DNA from 3 places in the Vibrio echinoideorum genome. Region 2 is predicted to be linked to each of the others. Evidence: riboswitches for the same ligand, from Rfam matches in the RefSeq annotation. Region 2 holds a riboswitch; each other region holds the start of a gene.

Evidence for each region. A riboswitch is a leader RNA that binds a small molecule or an ion and turns the genes downstream of it on or off. The one in region 2 is predicted to bind thiamine pyrophosphate.
Region 1: linked by a shared signal. The riboswitch ahead of thiB (thiamine ABC transporter substrate binding subunit) and the one ahead of thiD (bifunctional hydroxymethylpyrimidine kinase/phosphomethylpyrimidine kinase) in region 2 are both predicted to bind thiamine pyrophosphate.
Region 3: linked by a shared signal. The riboswitch ahead of thiC (phosphomethylpyrimidine synthase ThiC) and the one ahead of thiD (bifunctional hydroxymethylpyrimidine kinase/phosphomethylpyrimidine kinase) in region 2 are both predicted to bind thiamine pyrophosphate.

Annotation. Positions count from the first base shown of each region.
Region 1 is NZ_AP025483.1:359,709-367,548, reverse strand. Features, by position in the region: gene pmbA (metalloprotease PmbA) at 1-1,127, opposite strand, end outside; gene yjgA (ribosome biogenesis factor YjgA) at 1,246-1,770, shown strand; gene thiQ (thiamine ABC transporter ATP-binding protein) at 1,876-2,580, opposite strand; gene thiP (thiamine/thiamine pyrophosphate ABC transporter permease ThiP) at 2,580-4,193, opposite strand; gene thiB (thiamine ABC transporter substrate binding subunit) at 4,301-5,293, opposite strand; TPP riboswitch at 5,347-5,466, opposite strand; gene OCV36_RS01720 (flavin prenyltransferase UbiX) at 5,510-6,133, opposite strand; gene mpl (UDP-N-acetylmuramate:L-alanyl-gamma-D-glutamyl-meso-diaminopimelate ligase) at 6,171-7,529, opposite strand; gene fbp (class 1 fructose-bisphosphatase) at 7,800-7,840, shown strand, end outside.
Region 2 is NZ_AP025484.1:1,277,328-1,285,167, reverse strand. Features, by position in the region: gene OCV36_RS21890 (helix-turn-helix domain-containing protein) at 138-866, shown strand; gene OCV36_RS21885 (DMT family transporter) at 952-1,869, shown strand; TPP riboswitch at 1,968-2,079, shown strand; gene thiD (bifunctional hydroxymethylpyrimidine kinase/phosphomethylpyrimidine kinase) at 2,176-3,069, shown strand; gene OCV36_RS21875 (ABC transporter ATP-binding protein) at 3,059-3,817, shown strand; gene OCV36_RS21870 (ABC transporter permease) at 3,810-4,625, shown strand; gene OCV36_RS21865 (ABC transporter substrate-binding protein) at 4,746-5,702, shown strand; gene tenA (thiaminase II) at 5,711-6,391, shown strand; gene thiM (hydroxyethylthiazole kinase) at 6,421-7,206, shown strand; gene OCV36_RS21850 (methyl-accepting chemotaxis protein) at 7,342-7,840, opposite strand, start outside.
Region 3 is NZ_AP025483.1:37,752-45,591, forward strand. Features, by position in the region: gene OCV36_RS00160 (multicopper oxidase family protein) at 1-365, shown strand, start outside; gene crcB (fluoride efflux transporter CrcB) at 466-849, shown strand; TPP riboswitch at 912-1,010, shown strand; gene thiC (phosphomethylpyrimidine synthase ThiC) at 1,141-3,090, shown strand; gene OCV36_RS00175 (thiamine phosphate synthase) at 3,090-4,382, shown strand; gene OCV36_RS00180 (HesA/MoeB/ThiF family protein) at 4,372-5,154, shown strand; gene thiS (sulfur carrier protein ThiS) at 5,151-5,360, shown strand; gene OCV36_RS00190 (thiazole synthase) at 5,363-6,127, shown strand; gene thiH (2-iminoacetate synthase ThiH) at 6,135-7,262, shown strand; gene OCV36_RS00200 (aminopeptidase P family protein) at 7,399-7,840, opposite strand, start outside.

The sequences.
Region 1 (7,840 bases), on a different replicon from region 2:
TGCCCCATGACTTCAGTAACAAGGAAACCAGTGCCGAGCTCTTTTAGCATCTGCTCAAAGTTTTGTCCGGTCGAGTTAACGAACCAGTTATGAATACCACCAGCATGGCCTGTTGGTGTCATATCCATTTTACGTGCAGCGTAGCTGGTTAGTAGGTAAGTTGCTAACACACCATCGGTGATGATTTCACGGTCTTGAGTGTAAACACCTTCACTATCAAATGGGCTAGAAGCCAGACCACGTAAGAGGTGTGGACGCTCTGAGATATTGAACCAATCAGGTAGAATTTTCTGACCTAAGTGATCTAACAAGAAAGATGATTTACGGTAAAGGTTACCGCCACTAATCGCCATCACAAGGTGACCAATGAGGCCTGTCGCGACATCGTTAGCGAACATAATTGGGTATTGGCCTGTTGGTAGCTTTTTAGCATCCAAGCGGCTGACAGTCTTTTCTGCAGCTTCTTGACCGACACGTTCAGGTGTCCATAGCTCATCACGGTGACGTGCAACTGTGTAGCTGTAGTCTCGTTCCATTTCACCGTTAGCGCCTTGACCAATCACACAACAGCTCGTGCTATGGCGACTTGAGGCGTAGCTCGCGAGTAAACCGTGACTATTGCCATAAACCTTAACGCCATAATGGCTGTCATAGCTTGCGCCATCACTTTGTTTGATCTTGTCGCTATAAGCTAACGCTTGTCTTTCAGCAGCAATCGCAATCTCAGCGGCATAGTCAGGATTTGGTTCATCAGGATGAAAAAGATCCAAATCTGGAATTTCTTTCACCATGTATTCTTTTGCGGCTGGACCTGCAAACGGATCTTCAGAGGTGTATTGAGCAATATCCAATGCAGCAGCGACAGTTTGAGCAATCGCCTTTTCACTTAGATCAGATGTGGATGCACTGCCTTTCTTCTGGCCGCGATAAACAGTAATACCTAGTGCACCATCACTATTGAATTCAACGTTTTCCACTTCACACATACGTGTTGAAACACTTAAACCCGTTGACTTAGTAATAGCGACCTCAGCTGCGTCTGCACTCACTGACGCCATATCCAACGCTTTAGCTACTGCGGCTTCTAGCTCAACTCTTTGCTGGGCGACTTGCTGTTTTACATCCATATCTATTCTAATTTTTTAGGTCAATATTACGTAGGATAACAAGAATTTCGCTTTCTCCCCAAGATTCTTGCTAAAATAGGCAATATATTCGTTTGAGATAGTGACATAGGCAGAAAAGATGGCTCGCAAAAACCAAAAAGCCCCATGGGAACCAGAAGAAGAAATCATCTGGGTAAGTAAGACAGAAATGAAAACGGACATGGATGCCCTGCAAAAGCTGGGAGAAGAGCTTGTTGAACTAAAGCCTTCTATTCTTGATAAGTTCCCTTTGTCTGAAGACCTGGCACAAGCGATTAAAGATGCACAACGCTTTAAAAATGAAGCGAAGCGTCGTCAACTTCAATACATTGGCAAAGTAATGCGTAATGTAGATCCTGAGCCGATTCAAGCTGCTTTAGATAAAATACGTAACAAGCACTCACAAGCAACTGTTGAGCTTCATAAGCTTGAGCTACTGCGTGACCGTATTGTTGAAAAAGGTGATGCTGCAATTTCAGACGTTATGGAAACATACCCTGAAGCAGACCGTCAGCGTCTTCGTCAATTAGCTCGCCAAGCTAACAAAGAAAAATCAGCGAATAAGCCAGCGAAGGCTTCTCGCGAAATTTTTCAAATCTTAAAAGAGCTAAAGCAAGACCAGTAATCGGTACTTCGCTTTACTCAATATTTAATAAAAGACCTAGCACATGCTAGGTCTTTTTTTTCGACTTACTCAATATAAAAAGTCCTCAAGACCAATACTCAGTCGTCACTCACCCGCCTTAACAAACGCGCTTAACTCTGATTGAGAGTGTTCGGCCGTCAACACTTCTATTGAATCTTCAACCAACACTTTACCTAGCGCGACAAAAACAAATTTATTCGCGATACTTCTAGCATCACCTAAATGGTGGGTCACCATCAAAACAGTAATATTTCGCTCTGCCGCTAATCGCCTCACTAGGTTAAGCATCTCTTCGCGAAGCAAGGGATCAAGTGCAGAAAAGGGCTCATCAAGAAGCCAAATATCATGTGGCTGAACAAAACAGCGGGCTAACGCTACACGTTGACGTTGGCCACCAGATAATTGCTCAGGCAACCTATCTAAATACTCAGCAACCCCAACTTGTGTTGCAGCTTGTTCCACTTCGAGCTTTTGGGCTGCTGTAAGCTTTAACCCTGGATGCAACCCCAAACCAATATTCTCACGCACAGTAAGGTGAGCAAACAGGTTATGTTCTTGGAACAACATTGCCAATGGACGTTGGTATGCCTCTTTACCAATCAGAGATTGACCTGCCACTGAAATCTCACCCGATGTAGGTTCAATAAATCCAGCCACCAATGCCAGCAATGTTGATTTACCTGCACCACTCGGCCCCATCAATGCAACAATGTCGCCCTGCTCCGCTTGGAAATCAAAGCTAAACAACTCTTGGTGATAGTGGTAGTCCACATCTTTCATCACTAACATCATCGGTTCCTTAACTCTTTAGTGTCTAGGTTTGAGTTTCGAGTAAATAAAAATTCTATTAAGCTAAAACTGCCCACACTCAGCAGCAGTAAACTCACTGAAACTACTGCGGCGGCTTCCATTTGGTAGCTTCCAAGCAACTGGAATAGGTATAAAGGCAACGTTCTAAAGTCTTGGCTACCAAACAAGGCAATCGCACTTAAATCTCCCATCGCAAGCATGAAGCTGATTGAGAATGCATGTGCCATAGGTTTGCGTAATGCACGCCACTCCACCAATCTGAATCGCGTAAAGCCAGTCATCCCTAGACTCGCACAAACATACTGATACTGCTGAGACAGGTGCAACATAGGTTGAGCCAAGGTTTTAATCACGTAAGGCAGCGCCATCAAGCTGTTCACGGCAATCACAATAAAGAAAGCCAAGCTGAACACATCGGTAAATGAACGCAGCAATAAAAAAAGACCAGTACTGATCACTAACCCCGGCGTCACTAAAATAATCGTGCCAATCAGCTCGATTTTATCGGCTCGAAAATTCTTGTTCTGTAAGCGCCATGCACGACTGGTCAGCAGTATCGCAATACCGATAAAGACAGCGATAACACTGGCCAAAGAAGCCACCCGAACCGAAGTCATTAACGCCGCCCAAAACGGTTCACTGCTGAGTACCGTCAACGCTTGTGAGTTAATTCCACTGAAGATAACCATGGCTAATGGCGGCAATACCAGCATTGAGACTACGATGATCCAAAAGCTATCCCAAGCTTTTGACCACCAGCTGTCCTTAACCAAATATTTCTCTTCCGACAGCTGACTGGCTGTCACGGAAATAGGCTTAGACAAACGCTGAATACTCACCGCTAGCACACCACACAATAGCATTTGCCATATTGCGAGTAACGCACCAGCCTGCAGGTCAAAGTCGAATTTAATTGCTTGATAGATGGCCAACTCGATAGTGGTCGACTTTGGGCCTCCACCTAAAGCCATTACAGTAGCAAAGCTGGTAAAACACAACATGAAGACTAAGCCACAAACATGTGGCAGTTGCTGCCTTAAACGCGGCCATTCAACCCATTTAAATTTATTCCAGTGACTCATACCCAAATGAGCACACAGCTTATGTTGCTCGGCAGGCACGGTATCCAAAGCTTGTAAAAGTAAACGGCTAGCATAAGGCAGGTTAAAGAAGATATGTGCGAGCAAAATGCCATTCAAACCATAAATCGAGAATGGTAATTCAATGTCGAAGTTAGCCAAAAATTTAGCTAGCCAACCACTGTTGCCATAAATCGCGAGCAAGCCAAAGACACCAACTAACACAGGCAGAACCAAGGTCGAGGCGAACAGCCTTAACAACAGAGCTCGTCCAAAAAATTGCCTGCGACATAGAGCGTGAGCAATGGGTATAGCAAAGCCAACACTCAGTAAAGTTGAGAGTGTCGCTTGATAAAAACTGAATTTCGTTACATGCCAATAGTAAGGATCGGACCATACTTGGCTGATATCAAGAGAAGGGGCATTGCTAAGCAATGCCCCAACTGCTGAAACCACGAAGGCGGTAATGAGTATCGCAACCCAGATCCCGACCTTAGGTGTTTTCTTTATCATAAATTGATTTTTTACCGTAAATAGTTCGCTCAAAGTATATTGAACGAACCTTTAAATACAGAAAGTTAAAAGCTAGTTTTTAGAAAGCTAATCGTTAGACAATTAAGTTAGAAAGTAAGTGCACTCTGCCATTCGCGAATCCAAGCCTTACGCTTAGAGGCGATTTCTTCAGGCGTAAAGCTCAGAGCTTTCTGCGGTACCGTTAACTGCTCGAACCCTTTTGGTAGTTCGATGTCAGTCACTGGGTACATCCAGTTGCCCGTTGGCATTGCCGATTGGAACTCGTCACTTAGGATAAACGCCATAAACTCATCAGCCAGTTTTTCGTTCTTACTGCCTTTAACCTTAGCTGCCACTTCGACTTGAGTGTAATGGCCTTCTTCGAAGCTTGCAGCTGCGTACTTAGAGTCACTTTCTGCAATGATGTGGTAAGCCGGAGATGTTGTGTAAGACAAGACTAAGTCCGACTCGCCTTCTAAGAACATAGAGTAAGCCTCAGACCAGCCTTTAGTAACCGTAACCGTCTTCTGAGCAAGCTTCTTCCAAGCTGCTGTCGCTTCATCACCGTATACTGACTTCATCCATAGCATCATGCCTTGACCCGGCGTTGATGTACGTGGGTCTTGGTAAATAACCTTGAGGTCGTCACGCTGCTCAACCAGTTCTTTCAAGCTCTTAGGTGGGTTTGCTAGTTTCTCTTTGTTATAGATAAACGCAAAGTAGCCAAAGTCATAAGGGACAAAGGTGCTGTCGTTCCAGCCGTTAGGAAGTGTCACTGATGACGTATCAACACTGTGCTCAGTCAATAAACCCGTCGCTTTTGCTTCAGCCATTAGATTGTTATCTAGGCCTAACACGATATCTGCTTTGCTATTACTGCCTTCAAGGCGCAAGCGGTTCAGAATCGACACGCCATCTTCTAGCGCGACAAAGTTCACATCGCAACCACACTTTTCTTCAAATGCTTTTTCAACGGCAGGACGAGGGCCCCAATCCGCTGCAAAAGAGTCATAGGTGTAAACCGTTAGGGTATTGTCTGCAGCAAAGGCAGAAAAAGAGATGGCTGTAGTAACAGCAAGAGTTGTTAATGTGAATTTCACTGGACGCTCTCCATGGTCTGAGCGGCACAGGTTTGAGGGAGGAGAACGGTAGAAGTTGTTCCTAACTCAATTCCTACGCCAGCATTATCTGGTTCAGGTTTACGGGTCCCAAGCACTTGCTTGATCTCAGCTCGCATTCATTATTTGAATGGTTCGCTCCCCGATGAGTGTTCAGAATTGTAATTCGAATTTTAACAATAAGCTATCAAGTTTGGATCAATTACGTTGATCGTAACCCCAACGTGGCACTAAACCTTGCTCGATGCCAAGATGATCCAAAATGCGCGCCACCATAAAATCGACCAGATCTTCAATCGACTTAGGTTGATGATAAAAACCCGGAGCGGCAGGCATAATCGTCACACCCATGGTCGATAGCTTATGCATGTTCTCTAAGTGCAGCGTCGAAAATGGCGTCTCACGAACCACCAACAATAGTTGGCCTCGTTCTTTCATGACCACATCTGCAGCTCGTTCAATCAGATTATCCGATAAGCCATGAGCAATTGAAGCCAAGCTTCCTGCGGAACATGGGCAGACTACCATCTGCTTCGGCGCTGCAGAACCAGAGGCAACCGGCGAGAACCAATCATCTTTGCCACACACCACCAGCTTTTCGGGGTCACACCCAAGGTGTTTAACCAAAGCTTGTTTCGCTGCATCTGGTCCAGCAGGTAACTTAAGTTCATGCTCGGTCGCCAACACCACTCGCGCAGCCGACGATATCAGTAAATAAACCTGATAATCCGCCGCCAAAAGGCATTCAAGTAAACGCAGGCCATAAGGCGCACCTGATGCGCCAGTGAAAGCGAGGGTTATAGCTTTATCGTATTTTGTCATGTTCTCAATTACTTCAAAATATAAGGTCGTGGATCAGTTAGCCCTTGAGTGCCAACGCATCCAACAATTTCTGGTGAATACCACCAAAGCCACCATTACTCATTACTAAGATTTGGTCGCCCGCTTGTGCCTCTGAGACAATTCTAGCAACGAATGCATCCATGTCATCACTTACATGTGCGGGTTGATGGCACGCATCGGCAACATCTTGTACAGACCAATCAATGTTATCCGGCTGGAATAAGTAGGTAGAATCCGCCTGTTTGAGCGAATCAGCCAAGGTTTCTTTATGCACACCACGCTTCATGGTGGCAGAACGAGGCTCTAAAACGGCAATGATTTTTTTCGTATCGACCTTATTACGTAAGCCACCCAGAGTAAGTTCAATCGCCGTTGGGTGATGTGCAAAATCGTCATAGACAGAAACACCGCCCACCTCACCTTTAAACTCTAAGCGACGCTTGGTATTAATGAAAGTTGCCAGTGATTCACATCCTAAGTCGGGTGTCACACCAACATGTCTTGCCGCCGCAATCGCCATCAAGGCATTACTTACGTTATGATCGCCAACCAAATCCCAGTCTACGGTTCCAACACATTCGTCTTGGAAATAGACCTCAAATTTGGAGCCATCTTTAACCAGTTTCTTAGCATCCCAATCGCCAAATTCGCCGCTCGATTCAGTCTCACTCCAGCAACCACGAGATAACACATCTTGGATCGCGGTATCTTGCTTCGGTGAGAAAATACGGCCATTGCTTGGCACTGTGCGGACCAAATGATGGAACTGTCGCTTGATCGCTTCAAGATCATCAAAGATATCCGCATGATCGAACTCAAGATTATTCATCACTAACGTTCTTGGATGATAATGAACGAACTTAGATCGTTTATCGAAAAAAGCACTGTCGTATTCGTCGGCTTCAACCACGAAGAACATACTTTCACCAAGGCGAGCAGATATACCAAAGTTACCCAACACACCGCCAACTAAGAAGCCCGGTGCATAGCCACAGTCTTCCAAGATCCAAGCCAACATGCTTGATGTAGTAGTCTTGCCATGCGTTCCCGAGACCGCAAGAACCCAACGGTCATGCAGTAGAAATTCTTGCAACCATTGCGGGCCAGATGTGTATCTAAGGTTATTATCCAATACATACTCAACACACGGGTTACCACGGCTCATGGCATTACCGATAACCACGAGATCAGGCCTTGGCTCTAATTGACTAGGGTCGAACCCTTCAATAATCTCAATCCCCTGAGACTCCAACAAGGTGCTCATTGGAGGATAAACATTCGCGTCACTACCCGTAACCTTGTGACCTAATTGACGAGCCAATACCGCGGCACCACCCATGAAGGTGCCACAAATTCCTAAGATGTGAATATGCATATATTGCTTCCAAACGCTTGGCTAAATGAGCCATGTCTAAATCAAACTACTTGCACTCATTATCATTAAATGGCGATTAAAAGCGAGCAGCAATGCAAAACAAATTTAGTCGACATAGTAAGTGAGATCTGTGTCGCTTAGTTCATTACCATTAAAAAGATCTAACCTTTAGAATTTAGGTAAGCGTCTAGATGAATAAAGCCCACTCAAGAGGCCTAATCTACAGTGCTCAAATCCCCCCTAATATTGAGAGAAGTTTAAGGAAATAACATGTCTGAGATGCGCACCCTTGGTGAGTTCATTGTTGCAAA
Region 2 (7,840 bases):
CTCTTATTTGGAGGCCGTTTTTGATCATGTCACCTAGCTAGATGAATTTGATGAGCATTGAGTGTGACTATAGGGTAGTGATAATGTAACGTTGTCTCTCTTACTTTAACCTAGCGAAATGTACTCCGGCGTTGCTCATGAAATCTAGCTTAAGCATTCGATCTTACACCAAGCAATTTAATACTCATGCCCATGATGGTTATCATCAACTGGTGCTGCCCATCCAAGGGAGTATTAGCATTGAAATGGTGGGGTATGTTGGTAAGGTCGCTGTCGGTGAATGTGTGGTGATTCCAGTAACCACAGCGCATGCGTTTAAGGCGGATGAAGCCGCGCGGTTTATTGTCGCGGATATGGTGGGGTTACCGCAGCATTTGTTAGAGCATGAGCTCTCGGTTTTCACGATAACACCCCCTTTAATGAGCTTCCTGTTGTTTGTAGAGAAGCAATTGGAATATCAGGTCGATAGCGGTATTGAGTCATCAATCTTGGATGTGTTTTCACTGCTGTTAGAGCAACAACAAGTGAGCAAGAGCATCGACCCAAGAATCCGTGCGGTACAAAGGCTGATCGCGGATAACTACACGCAACCGTTATCCATTTCACAGCTTGCAGAAACGGCCTGTTTGAGCCCTACTCAATTCAAAAAACGCTTCAAAGAGTGCTTGGGTATCAGTGCGCTTAAATACATCACTCGATATCGCATGGAGAAAGCCCAAGCCTTGCTAACCCACACCGATTTACCGGTTCAGTTGATAGCCGAAAATGTGGGATATAGTGATGTTTCTGCTTTCAGTCGCCGCTTCTCTCAGCACTTTGGGATGTCTCCAAGGGCGTTTTTAGGCTCAATGAAAGACAGTCTTTAGAAACAACAATAGCGTCCTTTCGGCAAACTAATGTTTATCAACATTAACTATTATCTATTTCAGAACTGAAAATTGGGTAATAGAAATGAATCTTGCCATCAATCGCGTTAACGAATTCCAAACGGGCACTTTAGCCATCTTGTTTGCTTCTATTTTATGGGGCACGACAGGCACCGCCGCAAGCTTTGCACCTGATCTAAGCCCCTTGGCAATTGGTGCTTTTTCTATGGGCGTCGGTGGTCTAATGCAAGCGGGCTTGGCGTATCGAAAAATCCTATTCGCTTTCGACAAGCTTTTGCAGAACAAGAAGCTGTTGACCGTGAGCGCTTTGGCTTTGGCGATCTATCCTTTAGCTTTCTATTCTTCAATGAAATTATCTGGCGTGGCGATTGGTACAGTGGTTTCGATTGCTACCGCACCTTTCTTTTCTGCTCTGTTAGAGTGTCTTATTAGCAAAAAGAATAATATCAACAAGCGTTGGCTCATTAGCTTTGCGATTGGTGTGGTAGGCATTGGGCTGTTGGTGTTTTCAGAATCTTCAGCGGCGAATGAATCCGCTGATGATCTCAAGCTGTTGGGTATTGCTTTAGGTCTACTCGCTGGGTTGTGTTATGCCATTTATTTTTGGGCGACAAAAGCACTGATAGACAAGAACATTGAGTCTCAAGCAGCGATGGGTAGTATTTTTGGCCTGGGTGCGATGCTGTTGCTGCCAACGCTCTGGTTTACTGGTGAGAACCTGTTTTCCTCGCAGATTAACGTATTAGTCATCAGTTATCTGACGTTAATTCCACAATGCTTGGGCTATATCGCGTTCAGTTTTGGTTTACGCCATGTCACCGCTAGTAGTGCCAATCTGCTGACCCTGTTTGAACCAGTAGTTGCAGCGGTGCTTGCCGTCTGTGTTGTCGGTGAGCTGATTCCTTTTATAGGTTGGCTAGGTATGTTTCTGATTGTGCTGTGCTTGTTGATACAGTCGAAGCCATCTAAAGGAACGCTATAAGTATTTGTTTTGTAGCGCCTAATTGAAGTTTATTCATGCGTAATTCTTATAATTGAATAAAATCAGTATCTCAGTTGTGAGAGTGCTGTTACTATCGCTATCAATAGTCGGGGGGCATATACCTTATTTGGTGTGTGCTGAGATCGTTAATCGAGACCCGTTGAACCTGATTCAGTTAACACTGGCGTAGGGAACTATAAGCACTCGATCTACGTCTGCACCCATGAAAACTTTCATGAGCCTAATGCGACTTCTCCTTCGATCAGTGTTCGTTCTCCTGCGTCTTGTAAGATAGTAGGAGCGACAATGACACACAGTTCTATTTCAAAAGATTTAACGCCAAAAGCCTCAGTTTCACAGCACTCTGCTGATGGTTCGATTCGAACGAACACTCCGATTGTATTGACGATCGCAGGTTCAGACAGCGGCGGCGGTGCAGGTATCCAAGCTGATATTAAAGCCATGTCTGCTACAGGTAGTTTCGCTTGTTCGGTAATTACCGCTATCACTTCCCAGAACACTCAAGGCGTTTCCGCCATTTTTCCAATCCCACTTGATCATGTCGCTAGCCAGTTAGATGCGGTTTTCACTGACCTGAATATCGTGGCCGTAAAAGTCGGCATGTTGGCCGATTCGCAAATCATCAAAGTCGTTGCAGACAAAATTAAGCAGTATCAACCTAAGCATCTTGTGATTGACCCTGTAATGGTTGCGACAAGTGGCGATCTTCTTCTAGAAAACTCAGCTATCACGACGCTGAAGCAAGAACTGATTCCGCTGGCAGACATCATTACTCCTAATTTGCCTGAAGGCGCAGCGTTAACAGGCAAGCCGGTACCTGAAAGCGAAGCTGACATGCAGGGCATGATTGAAGACTTGCGCGCACTGGGCGCGAAAGCGGTACTTCTCAAAGGCGGCCATTTAGAGAAAGATGAGAACAGTAACGACTTACTGATTCTGCCAACCACCTCTGCTTTGATTAGTGCGAAGCGTTTTCCTACTAAAAATACCCACGGTACGGGTTGTACGCTCTCTTCGGCTATCGCTTCTTTTTTGGCTCAAGGCAACACGCTGGCAGAAGCTGTTGACCTAGGCAAACAATACATTTCGCGCGCGATTGCTCATGCTGATGAGCTGCAAGTCGGCCAAGGCCATGGGCCTGTAAATCACTTCTTCGCTGGACACGGCAATGTCCGTTAATACGGTTGGTGTTCAGCTCAGCAATGCCTCCTTACGTTATAACGACAGTGAGCACGCGACCTTATCTGGGTTGTCGCTTAGCTTAAACGCAGGTAAGTGGACGGTATTGTTGGGTCGAAGTGGCTGCGGAAAAACCACGGTATTGCGTTATCTGGCGGGCTTGCTGGACGACAAGGTGGAGTGGCAGGGCACATTGGCAACGTCCGATGAATTGCCTTTAACCGATCGCATCGCTTACATGGCGCAGCAAGATTTGTTACTGCCATGGCTATCGGTCATCGACAATGTTTGCCTGAGTCATCGTTTTCAAAATCCAGCTTCTGATAAAGCACTGCAAACCAATCAAGCACTAGAGTTGTTAGCTGCGGTTGGTTTGGCTGATTATGCGAATGCGATGCCGGATCAGTTGTCTGGAGGCATGCGCCAGCGTGTTGCTTTGGCTCGCACCTTGATGCAAGACAAACCTGTTGTGCTGATGGATGAGCCTTTCTCTGCGCTGGACGCAGTAACAAGGCATAAGTTACAAAGCTTAGCGTGTGGACTGTTAAGAGATAAAACCGTTGTGTTGATCACTCATGATCCACAAGAAGCGGTGCGTTTGGCGGACAATTTGTATGTGTTGCAAGGCACACCTGCGAATGCTCAGTCATTGTCTGTGCCTAACACAGCGACACCACGAGTGTTAGATGGTGAATGTGCTGAGTTACAACAAGCCATCTTAGATCAGTTGGAGCGTGACTATGAATGATCTAACGCGGAGCGAAGCTGTGGCTCGTTCAACTAACACTCAGATCACGACTAAGCGCCCTCGTCAGATGAATCCCGTTATGCGTTTGCTTATCAGCAGCGCCGTGATTCTCGGTTTATGGCAGCTAGTTGTGGTTGTCTTCGAGATGCCGAGCTTCATTCTGCCAGAGCCTGCAGAAGTCTTTATTAAGCTAATCGAACGTTACGATGTGTTACTCAAACATACATGGGTGACTGCGCAAGAGATCTTACTTGGCTTGCTACTCGGTTTGTCGATGGGGCTATTTTTCGCCCTGCAGATGTTGATGTTCGAACCACTAAAACGCTGGCTGTTACCTATCTTAATCGCTAGCCAAGCGATTCCTGTGTTTGCGATTGCTCCAGTATTGATGTTGTGGCTTGGCTATGGCATCGCGTCAAAGGTGGTGATGGCAGCGATCATTATCTTCTTCCCTGTAACCACTTGTTGCTACGACGGTCTGCGAAATACACCGACAGGCTATCTCGATCTTGCCAAAACGATGGGCGCATCGAAATGGCAATTGCTGCGTTATATCCAACTACCTGCTGCGCTGCCAACACTGGCGTCTGGCATTCGTGTGGCGGTGGTTATTGCCCCAATTGGCGCGGTCGTCGGGGAGTGGGTGGGTTCGAGTGAAGGGCTGGGTTATCTAATGCTACAGGCCAACGCGCGAATGATCATTGATGAGATGTTTGCAGCCTTGTTTATCTTGGCGGTGCTGTCTATATCGCTCTACTTCATCACAGACAAGTTACTCAAAAAAGCTATCCCTTGGGAGAACCAGTAATGGCTTGCTCAATAACACTTTGTTTAATAAGGCTTCGCTCAACGCTATTTATCTCAACAATAGCTCGTTAAAAATGAGCTCTATAAACACAATAATAATATTCAAAAGGAAAGGTTAACTATGAAAAATACCAAATTGGTAGGTGCAGTGGCACTGCTTGCTTCGTTAGTTTCAGGTCATGCTCTAGCGGACTCTGAACAAAAGAAACTGACATTGATGTTGGATTGGTTTGTAAACCCGAACCACGGCCCGATTGTGATTGCTCAAGAGCGTGGTTACTTTGCTGACCAAGGCTTAGAGGTTGAAATCCAAGAACCAGCAGACCCAAGCACGCCAGCGAAACTTGTCGCAGCAGGTAAGGTTGATTTAGCGGTAACTTACCAACCAAGTTTAACCATGGATGTGGCAGCGGGTCTTCCTTTAGTTCGTGCATCAACCCTTATCGCGACGCCACTGAACACACTAATGGTACTGGATAACGGCAAGAACGATTCATTAGCGGATCTGAAAGGCAAAAAGATCGGCATCGCGATTGCGGGTAACGAAGAAGCGACTATCGGTACCATGCTAGCTCAAGAAAATGTTGCATTTACAGACGTGCAAACCATCAATGTCGGTTGGGCACTTTCATCTTCATTGGCATCGGGCAAGGTAGATGCAATCTGGGGTGGCCTACGTAACTTCGAAACTAACCAGCTAGCCCTTGAAGGTTTTAAAGCAAAAGCATTCTTCCCAGAAGAGCACGGTGTGCCAGCTTACGATGAGCTTATCTTTGTTGCGAACGCAAAGCAGCACGATGATGAAGCGATCAAAGCGTTCAACAAAGCATTGGAGCAAGCAACAACTTACATCGTGAACCACCCACAAGAGTCATGGAGCGAGTTTGTTGCGTATTCACCAGATACGTTGAACAACGAGCTTAATCAACGCGCATGGAACGACACACTGACTCGTTTTGCACTTCGCCCTTCAGCGGTTGATCTAAAACGTTACGACGATTACGCACAGTTCATGTTCGACAAAGGCATTATCAAATCATTACCAAAAGCCGCTGATTACGTACCGACTTTTGACTAAGGAATCTCATGAAATACCAAGACTTAATCCAAGCCTGTCAGCAAGATTGGCAAGACTACACCGAGCATGATTTTGTTAAAACGCTGGCAAACGGCACGCTAGCTCAACCCTGTTTTCTGCATTATCTGAAACAAGATTTTCTGTTCTTGAAGCAGTATGCCCGCGCTTATGCGTTGGCGATTTACAAGGCAAAAACACTGGCTGATATGCGTCGTGCACTGCCAAGTGTTCATGCTCTGCTAGATTCTGAAATCTCTCACCACGTGACTTACTGTGGTCAGTGGGGTTTAACCGAATCTGACCTAGAAAACGAACCGGAAGATTTCGGTACAGTTGCTTACACGCGCTACGTTCTAGATGCGGGTATGACGGGTGATCTTGTCGATCTTTATGCGGCACTGGCTCCGTGTTCAATTGGTTACGCTGTGATTGGTAAAGCACTTCTAGAAAGTAGCGATACCGTATTAGAAGGCAACCCATATGCAAGCTGGCTGCAACTGTATGGCGGCGAAGAATTCCAATCTGGCGTGGCAACGGGCGCAGAATACTTCAATCAGCTGCTTGCTGAAATTGATATCAACAGCGAGCGCGGTCAGAACATCGTTCATATCTTCAAAACGGCAACGCGTATGGAAGTGGCTTTTTGGCAGCAAGGGCTGAATGCACTTAATGACTCAACCTCGGCTTAAAAGCGACTTTTACGAATAAGGATTTATCCATGCTAACTGAACAAATCATCCAATCGTTGCGCGCAGTACGAGAGCAAAAACCACTGGTTGTGAACATCACCAACTACGTCGTGATGAACAATACGGCCAATGCGTTATTGGCGATTGGCGCTTCGCCTATCATGGCGCACTCGCAGCAAGAACTGGCTGAGATGATGTCTTTCTCTGGCGCGCTTGTGATCAACATTGGCACGCTCGACAGTGTTTGGACGCCAAGAATGTGTTTTGCTGTTGAGCAAGCGAACGCGAACAACAAGGTGGTGGTTCTTGACCCTGTGGGTTGTGGCGCAAGTACGCTGCGTACCGAGACTTCTCGTGAAATTGCACGCTTAGCCGATAAGTTGATCATTCGTGGTAACGCGTCTGAGATTATCGCGTTAGCGGGTGAGCAAGCACAGAGCAAAGGCGTTGATGCACTGGATAGCAGTGATGCTGCATTAGGCGCAGCGCAATGCTTAGTGGCTGAATACGGTGCGAATGTGGTGATTTCTGGTGAGACAGATTACGTTGCCACCAAAGACAGCGTTGTTACGTTAAATAATGGTCATCCAATGATGCCGTATGTGACGGGCATGGGTTGTACTCTTACTGCATTAACGGGCGCTTTCGCTGCTGTTGGAGATGAAAGTGGTTTAGCGGCAGCGGCGGTATTAGGTGTGGTTGGTGAAATCGCAGCTGAGAACTCACGCGGCCCAGGTAGCTTGCAAATGAACTTACTTGATGAGCTGTACCAGTTAGACGAAGAGACACTGATTCAACGTTTGAAGGTTCAGTAGATTCAATCTAGATCTGCATTCGTAGCTTATTAAAAAGCCCTCAACACATATGTGTTGAGGGCTTTCTTATTATATAAACCGTGTTCGCCATGTTTTCAATAAACGAGGCTCTAAATAACAGAGACAGAAAGTCAGCTAGGTTCTAAATCGATTTACTTGGCTCTCTAGGTGATGAGCAACCTCGGTTAAGTCACTCGCGGCACCAGAAATGCTGCTGACCGACTCTTGGTTGCTTTGTGCGATGGTATTTGCACCTTGCGCGTTTTCACCTAACGACTTGGTCAGACAATCTTGCTCGTCTACAGATACTGCGATCTGGCTGTTAGCCTGATTCAGATCTTGGATGTGTTGGTTAATCACATGCAAGTTTTGAGAAGCTTGTTGTGCCTGAGTCGAAGCATCTGAAACAGTGCTGTGGCTCTCTTTGATCGACTCTAACGCATCTTTAGCGCCGCGTTGTAGCGATGTGATGAGTTCATCAATTTGGCTAGCTGAATCTTGGGTACGCTTAGCGAGCGTTCTTACTTCATCGGCTACGACAGCAAACCCACGACCTTGTTCACCTGCGCGCGCAGCTTCGATAGCCGCGTTCAATGCCAGTAGGTTGGTTTGCTCAGAAACGCCTTTGATTACT
Region 3 (7,840 bases), on a different replicon from region 2:
TGTCTAAAGATGGGAAGTCCATGCCTAAGTTTTGGCTTGCTAATAAAAGAGCATGGGAAGGAATGAGTAAAGATAATATTCCTAAACCGTTGGCAACTTTAGAACTAGGTAAGACTTACATATTCGATCTTAAGAACGTTACTCAATATCATCACCCGATTCATATTCATGGTCATACATTCACTGTATTGGAAATTGATGGTAAAAAAATTGAAGAACCTTTCCATACAGATACTGTGCTACTTGGAAAAAATGGCCGAGCTAAAGCTGCATTTGTTGCAGACAACCCAGGGCGTTGGATGTACCACTGTCATGTTATTGAACACATGAAAACGGGATTGATGGGATATATTGAAGTTAAGTGACACCTGTAACGTTTAATATTTGCGCATGCATTCTTAGTTTATACCCTCGCTTTTATCGGCGGTAAAGCTAGAATATAGGGACTATTGTTTGGGAGGATTCATGGGTCAGTTATCTATTTTAGGTTTTATTGCCATTGGTGGCGCATTTGGTGCTTGTTCGCGTTATTTGATTTCAGAGTTATGTGTGGTGATGCTAGGACGTGGCTTCCCTTACGGTACGCTGACAGTTAACGTAATTGGCTCTTTAATTATGGGTTTACTCATCGCAGCGTTTGAGAATGAGATGGTTGCGACAGAACCATGGAGGCAGATCATCGGTCTTGGTTTCCTTGGAGCACTGACTACATTTTCTACATTTTCGATGGATAACGTGCTTCTTATGCAGCAGGGTGCTTTCTTTAAGATGGGACTCAATGTGCTACTCAACGTGGTTCTCAGCATCTCAGCAGCATGGATCGGCTTCCAACTTTTGATAAAGTCTTAAAACTTTCTTACGATTTGTTAACAACTCGGCTTGGTTTATCCAAGCCGTTTTTATATACTCGATCGAACTTGTCGGAGTGCCATATGGCTGAGACCGTTAACTCGGGATCCGTTGAACCTGATCAGGCTAATACCTGCGAAGGGAACAAGAGTAGGTATCTAACTAGAATCCTTCTAGAGATCTATCTCCAGATCACAACTGTATTTTCTTGTTGTAATCCCTCTTGTAGCATCAAATCCGTCAAGCATTTTTATCCCTATAAATAATGGCTAAAAGCCAAGGAAAAATGCTATGTCGAGTCGTAAACAAGCAAGACTGGAAGCGAAGAATTTCATTGATTCTTTATCCGTACAACCTTATCCAAATTCAAAAAAAGCTTACATCCAAGGATCTCGAGCGGACATTCAAGTCCCTGTCCGAGAAATATCACTCGCTGATAGCCTTGTGGGTGGCAGCAAAAAAGAGCCTGTATTCGAACCTAATGTACCTATTCAAGTTTACGATACCTCCGGTGTTTATACAGACCCTACACACGAAATAGACCTGTATAACGGTCTTCCTAAGTTGCGAGAGCAATGGATTGATGAGCGTGGCGATACGGAACTGTTAGACGATGTAAGCTCTGTTTACACCAAAGAACGTTTAGAAGATGAAACCCTAGACGACCTTCGTTACGGCAATCTACCTAGAATTCGTCGTGCTACAGGTAACCAATGTGTTACCCAGCTGCATTATGCTCGTCAAGGCATTATCACTCCTGAGATGGAGTACATTGCAATACGTGAGAATATGGGACGTCAGAAGTTTGCTGATGAGCAGCTTAATCATCAACACCCTGGCCATAACTTCGGTGCCAACCTACCGAAAGAAATTACCCCTGAGTTCGTGCGCAAAGAAGTTGCAGAAGGTCGAGCTATTATCCCTTCAAACATCAATCACCCAGAATCAGAACCTATGATTATTGGCCGAAACTTCTTAGTGAAAGTGAACGCCAATATCGGTAACTCTTCAGTAAGCTCTTCGATTGAAGAAGAAGTTGAGAAGCTAGTCTGGTCGACTCGCTGGGGTGGCGATACCGTGATGGACCTTTCCACCGGCCGTAATATCCACGAGACTCGCGAATGGATCTTGCGTAACAGTCCGGTGCCGATTGGTACGGTTCCTATGTATCAGGCGCTTGAAAAAGTGAATGGCGTTGCGGAAGACCTTAACTGGGAAGTGATGCGTGATACCTTGATTGAACAAGCAGAGCAGGGTGTTGATTATTTTACTATCCACGCAGGTTTACTGCTTCGTTACGTCCCTATGACCGCTAAGCGTGTGACTGGCATTGTCTCTCGCGGCGGTTCTATCATCGCGAAATGGTGCCTTGCACATCATCAAGAAAGCTTCCTTTATACCCACTTCCGTGAGATCTGTGAGATCTGTGCGAAGTACGATGTTGCTCTGTCATTAGGTGATGGCCTGCGTCCGGGTTCGATTGCTGATGCTAATGATGAAGCTCAATTCTCGGAATTACGTACTCTAGGTGAGTTGACTAAAGTGGCTTGGGAATACGACGTTCAGGTGATCATTGAAGGTCCTGGGCATGTACCAATGCACCTAATCAAAGAGAATATGGACGAGCAGTTAGAGCACTGCCACGAAGCACCTTTCTATACTTTAGGTCCACTGACGACAGATATTGCCCCTGGTTACGACCATATTACCTCTGGTATTGGTGCCGCCATGATTGGTTGGTACGGCTGTGCGATGCTCTGTTATGTCACTCCTAAAGAACATTTAGGCTTACCAAACAAAGAAGACGTGAAGACTGGCTTGATTACTTACAAGCTGGCAGCACATGCAGCAGACTTGGCAAAAGGACATCCGGGCGCACAAATCCGCGACAATGCATTATCAAAGGCGCGTTTTGAATTCCGTTGGGAAGACCAATTTAATCTAGCTTTAGATCCGGAAACCGCGCGTTCTTTCCATGATGAAACTCTGCCACAAGAGTCGGGTAAGGTTGCTCACTTCTGCTCTATGTGTGGACCTAAATTCTGCTCGATGAAGATCTCTCAGGAAGTACGAGAGTATGCGAAAGACACCGAACAAGTGGCGGCTGATCAGGCTATCGAAATTAAGATGTTGGATAACCCGTTGGAAGGAATGCGTCAGAAATCACAAGAGTTCCGTGATACCGGCTCTGAACTTTACCACCCTGCAGTAGGTGCAAAAGAAGCTCAACTAGAGGAATAATGACAGTGAAGATACTCATCCCATCTCAAAATATTGAGTTAACGGGAGAGGTGCAGAACTGTCTATTGGTTGCTAAGCGACAAGGCTTTGCAACCGATGCAGTTGAGTTGGGCGTAAGCCCAACTCAATACTTCTCTATCGTTGATGCTCAGCAGGCGTTATCTATTGGCTTTGCTCATGATGTTGATTCATTGACGGTGTGTCAGCTAGCAGAACTGAACCATGTTGTTGATTACAGTCATTCAGTGGCGCTAGCTGGCGTCTGCGATGCTTTGGTACAAACTCCGAATACTATCTATATTGGTGTCTTAGATGATTCGGCTGTATTGGATATCTGGTCACACCTAGATGCTAATCGTGCTATCAATAGTGCAACTACAGCTCATCAGGAATTAGATAATCGCGGCCATTTTGCCTGGTTACTTACTTTGTTGGCGTTGGAGTTCCCACTAGAAGACGCACTAGTTTTAGCTCGATCAGCATCTAATGTTTCACGTGGAACATGGCCTGCACATTACCAAAATTTTCCTATCCCTGTTCTTGAAGATCAACTATTGGACATAAGCGTAGGTTGGGCTAACCAAGGGACATCACTTTCTTTTCCTGAGTTGAATAAGAGTAGCCTCGGTTTATACCCCGTAGTTGATGATGTCGAGTGGATCGAAAGATTACTCAAGCTTGGAATCAACACTGTCCAACTACGTATTAAGAACCCGCTGCAAGCGGACTTAGAACAACAAATCACACGATCTATCGAGCTTGGTCGAGAGCATAACGCTCAAGTTTTTATCAATGATTACTGGCAGCTTGCACTCAAGCATGACGCTTTTGGTGTTCATTTGGGGCAAGAGGATATTGAAGAATCAAACCTCTCACAGTTGAGCCAAGCGGGTATAAAGATTGGTTTATCGACTCATGGCTATTACGAGTTACTGCGCATTGTTCAAATCAACCCAAGCTATATTGCGCTAGGCCACATCTTTCCAACAACGACTAAGCAGATGCCATCAAAGCCTCAGGGTATAGTTCGTTTATCTCTGTATCAACAGCTGATTGATACTATCCCATATACAAAAGAACTCACCGGTTATCCGACGGTTGCTATTGGTGGTATTGACCAATCGACAGCTGAGCAGGTGTGGGATTGTAGGGTGTCGAGTTTGGCGGTTGTTCGTGCGATTACATTAGCGGAAGACCCTAAAAAGGTGATCGAATTTTTCGAAAAACTGATGGCGTCAAAACCTCCAGCTCTCAAAGAAGAGGTTATGCAGGAGCCTAGCTATGCTGAGTGACTTTGAATTTATTCGTTATCAACGACAAATTGCGTTACCTGAAGTCGGTGAACAAGGACAACGAAACCTATTAAATAGCCATGTGTTAGTGATTGGTTGTGGTGGCTTAGGTAATGCTGCGGCTCTTTACCTTGCAGCTTCTGGTGTTGGAAAGATCGTGTTGGTTGATGATGACTGTGTGGATTCATCTAACCTGCAACGACAGGTCGCGTTCAAAGAAATTCAGTTAGGTTCGCCTAAAGTCGAAGCTTTGAAGCAACAACTGAGCGAGCTCAATAGTCGCAGCCAAGTAAGAACCATCAATCAGCGAATGAGTGAAAGTCAGCTTGAACTTGAAGTGATGCTCGCTGATTTGGTGTTGGATTGTACTGACAACTTTAAGTCACGCCACCAGGTTAACCAAGCATGCTTCGGTAGCAATACACCTTTGATTTCCGGTTCTGCAATTGGCTGGAAAGGCCAGTTTATTGTCTTTGATTATCAGAATCAGAAAGGGTGCTATCACTGTTTGTTTCCGTTCAGTCATCACCCACAAACGACTCGTTGTAGCGATAGCGGCATCATAGGCCCGGTTGTTGGCACCATAGGTAACCTTCAAGCTTTGGCTGCCATTCAACGTTTAACTCGTGGTGAGTTTCAGGTAACAACACACCAGCTCAAACTGTTCGATGGCCAAACGATGAATTGGCAAAACTTAATGGTCACTCAAGATAGTGAATGTCCCGTGTGCAGTACGTCTGCAGTTAAGCATTTAGAAGAAGAAATCCAATGAGTCATATAACGATCTCTATAAACGAGCAACCAGAACAGGTCGCGCACTTGTCGTCTCTAGCGGACATTATCCAGGCTCTATCACTACCTGATCTGGGTTGTGTATTTGCAATCAATAATGCGGTTGTCCCGCGCAGCCAGTGGCAACAAACTGTCGTCAATGAAGGCGACGCTATTTCTCTTTTCCAAGCTATAGCAGGAGGCTAACCATGTTAACTATCGCTGATAAAACGTTTCAATCACGACTCTTCACAGGAACGGGTAAGTTCGCGAACAAGCACTTGATGGCGAGTGCTATTGAAGCTTCGGGCTCGCAACTGGCAACCATGGCGTTGAAGAGAGTTGATATTCGTTCTGAGCAAGACGACATTTTACAACCCATCATTGATGCTGGCGTGAACTTACTACCGAATACGTCAGGCGCTAAGAATGCAAAAGATGCTGTCTTTGCTGCGCATTTGGCTCGTGAAGCGCTAGGTACAAACTGGCTTAAACTGGAAATTCATCCAGATCCAAAGTACTTGATGCCAGACCCAATAGAGACGCTTAAAGCTGCTGAGCAACTGGTTAAAGATGGTTTTGTTGTGTTGCCTTACTGCCATGCCGATCCAGTATTGTGTAAATGCTTGGAAGAGGTGGGTTGTGCTGCGGTTATGCCGCTAGGTGCGCCAATTGGTTCAAACAAAGGTATCGCTTCGGCAGACTTCTTAGAGATAATTATCGATCAAGCGAATGTTCCTGTGATTGTTGATGCGGGCATTGGTGCACCATCTCATGCTGCTCGTGCAATGGAAATGGGTGCGGATGCTGTTCTAGTGAATACTGCGATAGCTGCGTCTCAACAGCCCGTTGATATGGCGATTGCCTTTAAGTTGGCGGTAGAAGCAGGGCGTATGGCTTACCTTGCTGGACTTGCAGGAAAAGTATCTCACGCGGTTGCTTCGAGCCCGTTAACTTCATTCCTAGACGAGTAGTATTGCTATGACGTTTGTTGATCGATTTAAACAGCTCAACTGGGATGACATTGGTATGTCTATCTTCAGTAAAACGGCAGCGGATGTTGAACGTGCTCTGAGTAAACCCAAACGCGACTTAGAAGACTTTAAGGCGCTGATCTCTCCGGCGGCAGAACCTTACTTAGAGCAGATGGCACAACAATCGCTAGCGCTAACTCGTAAGCGATTTGGCAATACAATGTCGCTTTATATTCCTTTGTACCTGTCTAACCTGTGCGCTAATGCGTGCACGTATTGTGGCTTCTCAATGGAGAACCGTATCAAGCGCCGCACACTTACTTTGGATGAAATTGATGCCGAAAGTGCGGCTATCAAAAAGATGAAGTTCGATAGCGTTTTGTTGGTCACCGGTGAACATGAAACTAAGGTCGGGATGAATTACTTTCGACAGGTGTTGCCGAATATTAAAAAGCAATTTAACTACCTTGCAATGGAAGTGCAGCCGCTTGATCAACATGATTACGCAGAGCTTAAAACTCTCGGCTTAGATGCTGTTATGGTTTACCAAGAGACCTATCAACCCAGAACTTACGCTGAGCATCATCTACGTGGCAATAAAATGGATTTTGAATATCGCCTTGAAACTCCCGATCGCTTGGCAAAAGCGGGGATCGATAAAATAGGTATAGGTGCCTTGATTGGTTTGGAAGATTGGCGAACCGACTGCTTCTTTGTTGCTGCTCACTTAGATTACCTAGAGTGCACTTATTGGCAGACTCGCTATTCAATTTCATTCCCGCGTCTTCGCCCGTGCGAGGGTGGAGACAGTAATGGAGGCTTGCAGCCTAAGTCGATCATGAACGATAAACAGTTGGTTCAGCTTATCTGCGCATATCGACTCTTAAACCCTGAGGTCGAGTTATCTCTATCTACTCGTGAGTCAGCAACCTTCCGCGATAATGTGTTGCCATTGGGAATCACGAGTATGTCGGCGGCTTCTAAAACCCAACCTGGTGGTTATGCTTCGGGTGAGGAAGAACTCGAACAGTTTGAGATAAGTGATGAGAGAAGTGCTGCCGATGTTGAGTCGATGATTCGTAAGCGTGGTTTCGACCCAGTATGGCGAGATTGGCACAGTGCCTATTCTGGTTAATCAACATATTGGTTGATGTTCCACGTGAAACATCGACGAAGTTCTATCGACAAACAAAAACGGCTACCTTTAGGTAGCCGTTTTTCTATTTAACTTAGCAAGTTCGTTTTGGTTCAGTTAACAGCTTAGCGAAGCATTAAGCGTGAGCTAATGGTGTCGTTGATTGGCGTAGCCATTCCAACGTATCACCTTCAACTAGTGGACTAACGTCGTCCCATACTTTCTGATGGTAGTCGTTCAGCCATGCCAGTTCAGGTCGTGTTAGTAAATCAACATTGATGTTGCGCTTATCGACAGGGCAACGAGTTAGTGATTCAAACGTCAGTACAGAGAAGTCACCCTGAGTTGGCAGCTCAACAACCAGTTCTAGGTTCTCGATGCGGATACCAAATTCATCAGCACGGTAGTAACCCGGTTCGTTTGATAACACCATACCTTCAACTAGAGGCACGTCGATCAACTTCTTAGAGATGCTTTGCGGTCCTTCATGAACACTTAGGAAATGACCAACACCGTGACCAGTACCGTGGTCGTAGTCGAAGCCTTCTGCCCATAAGTGCTGACGCGCTAGGATATCC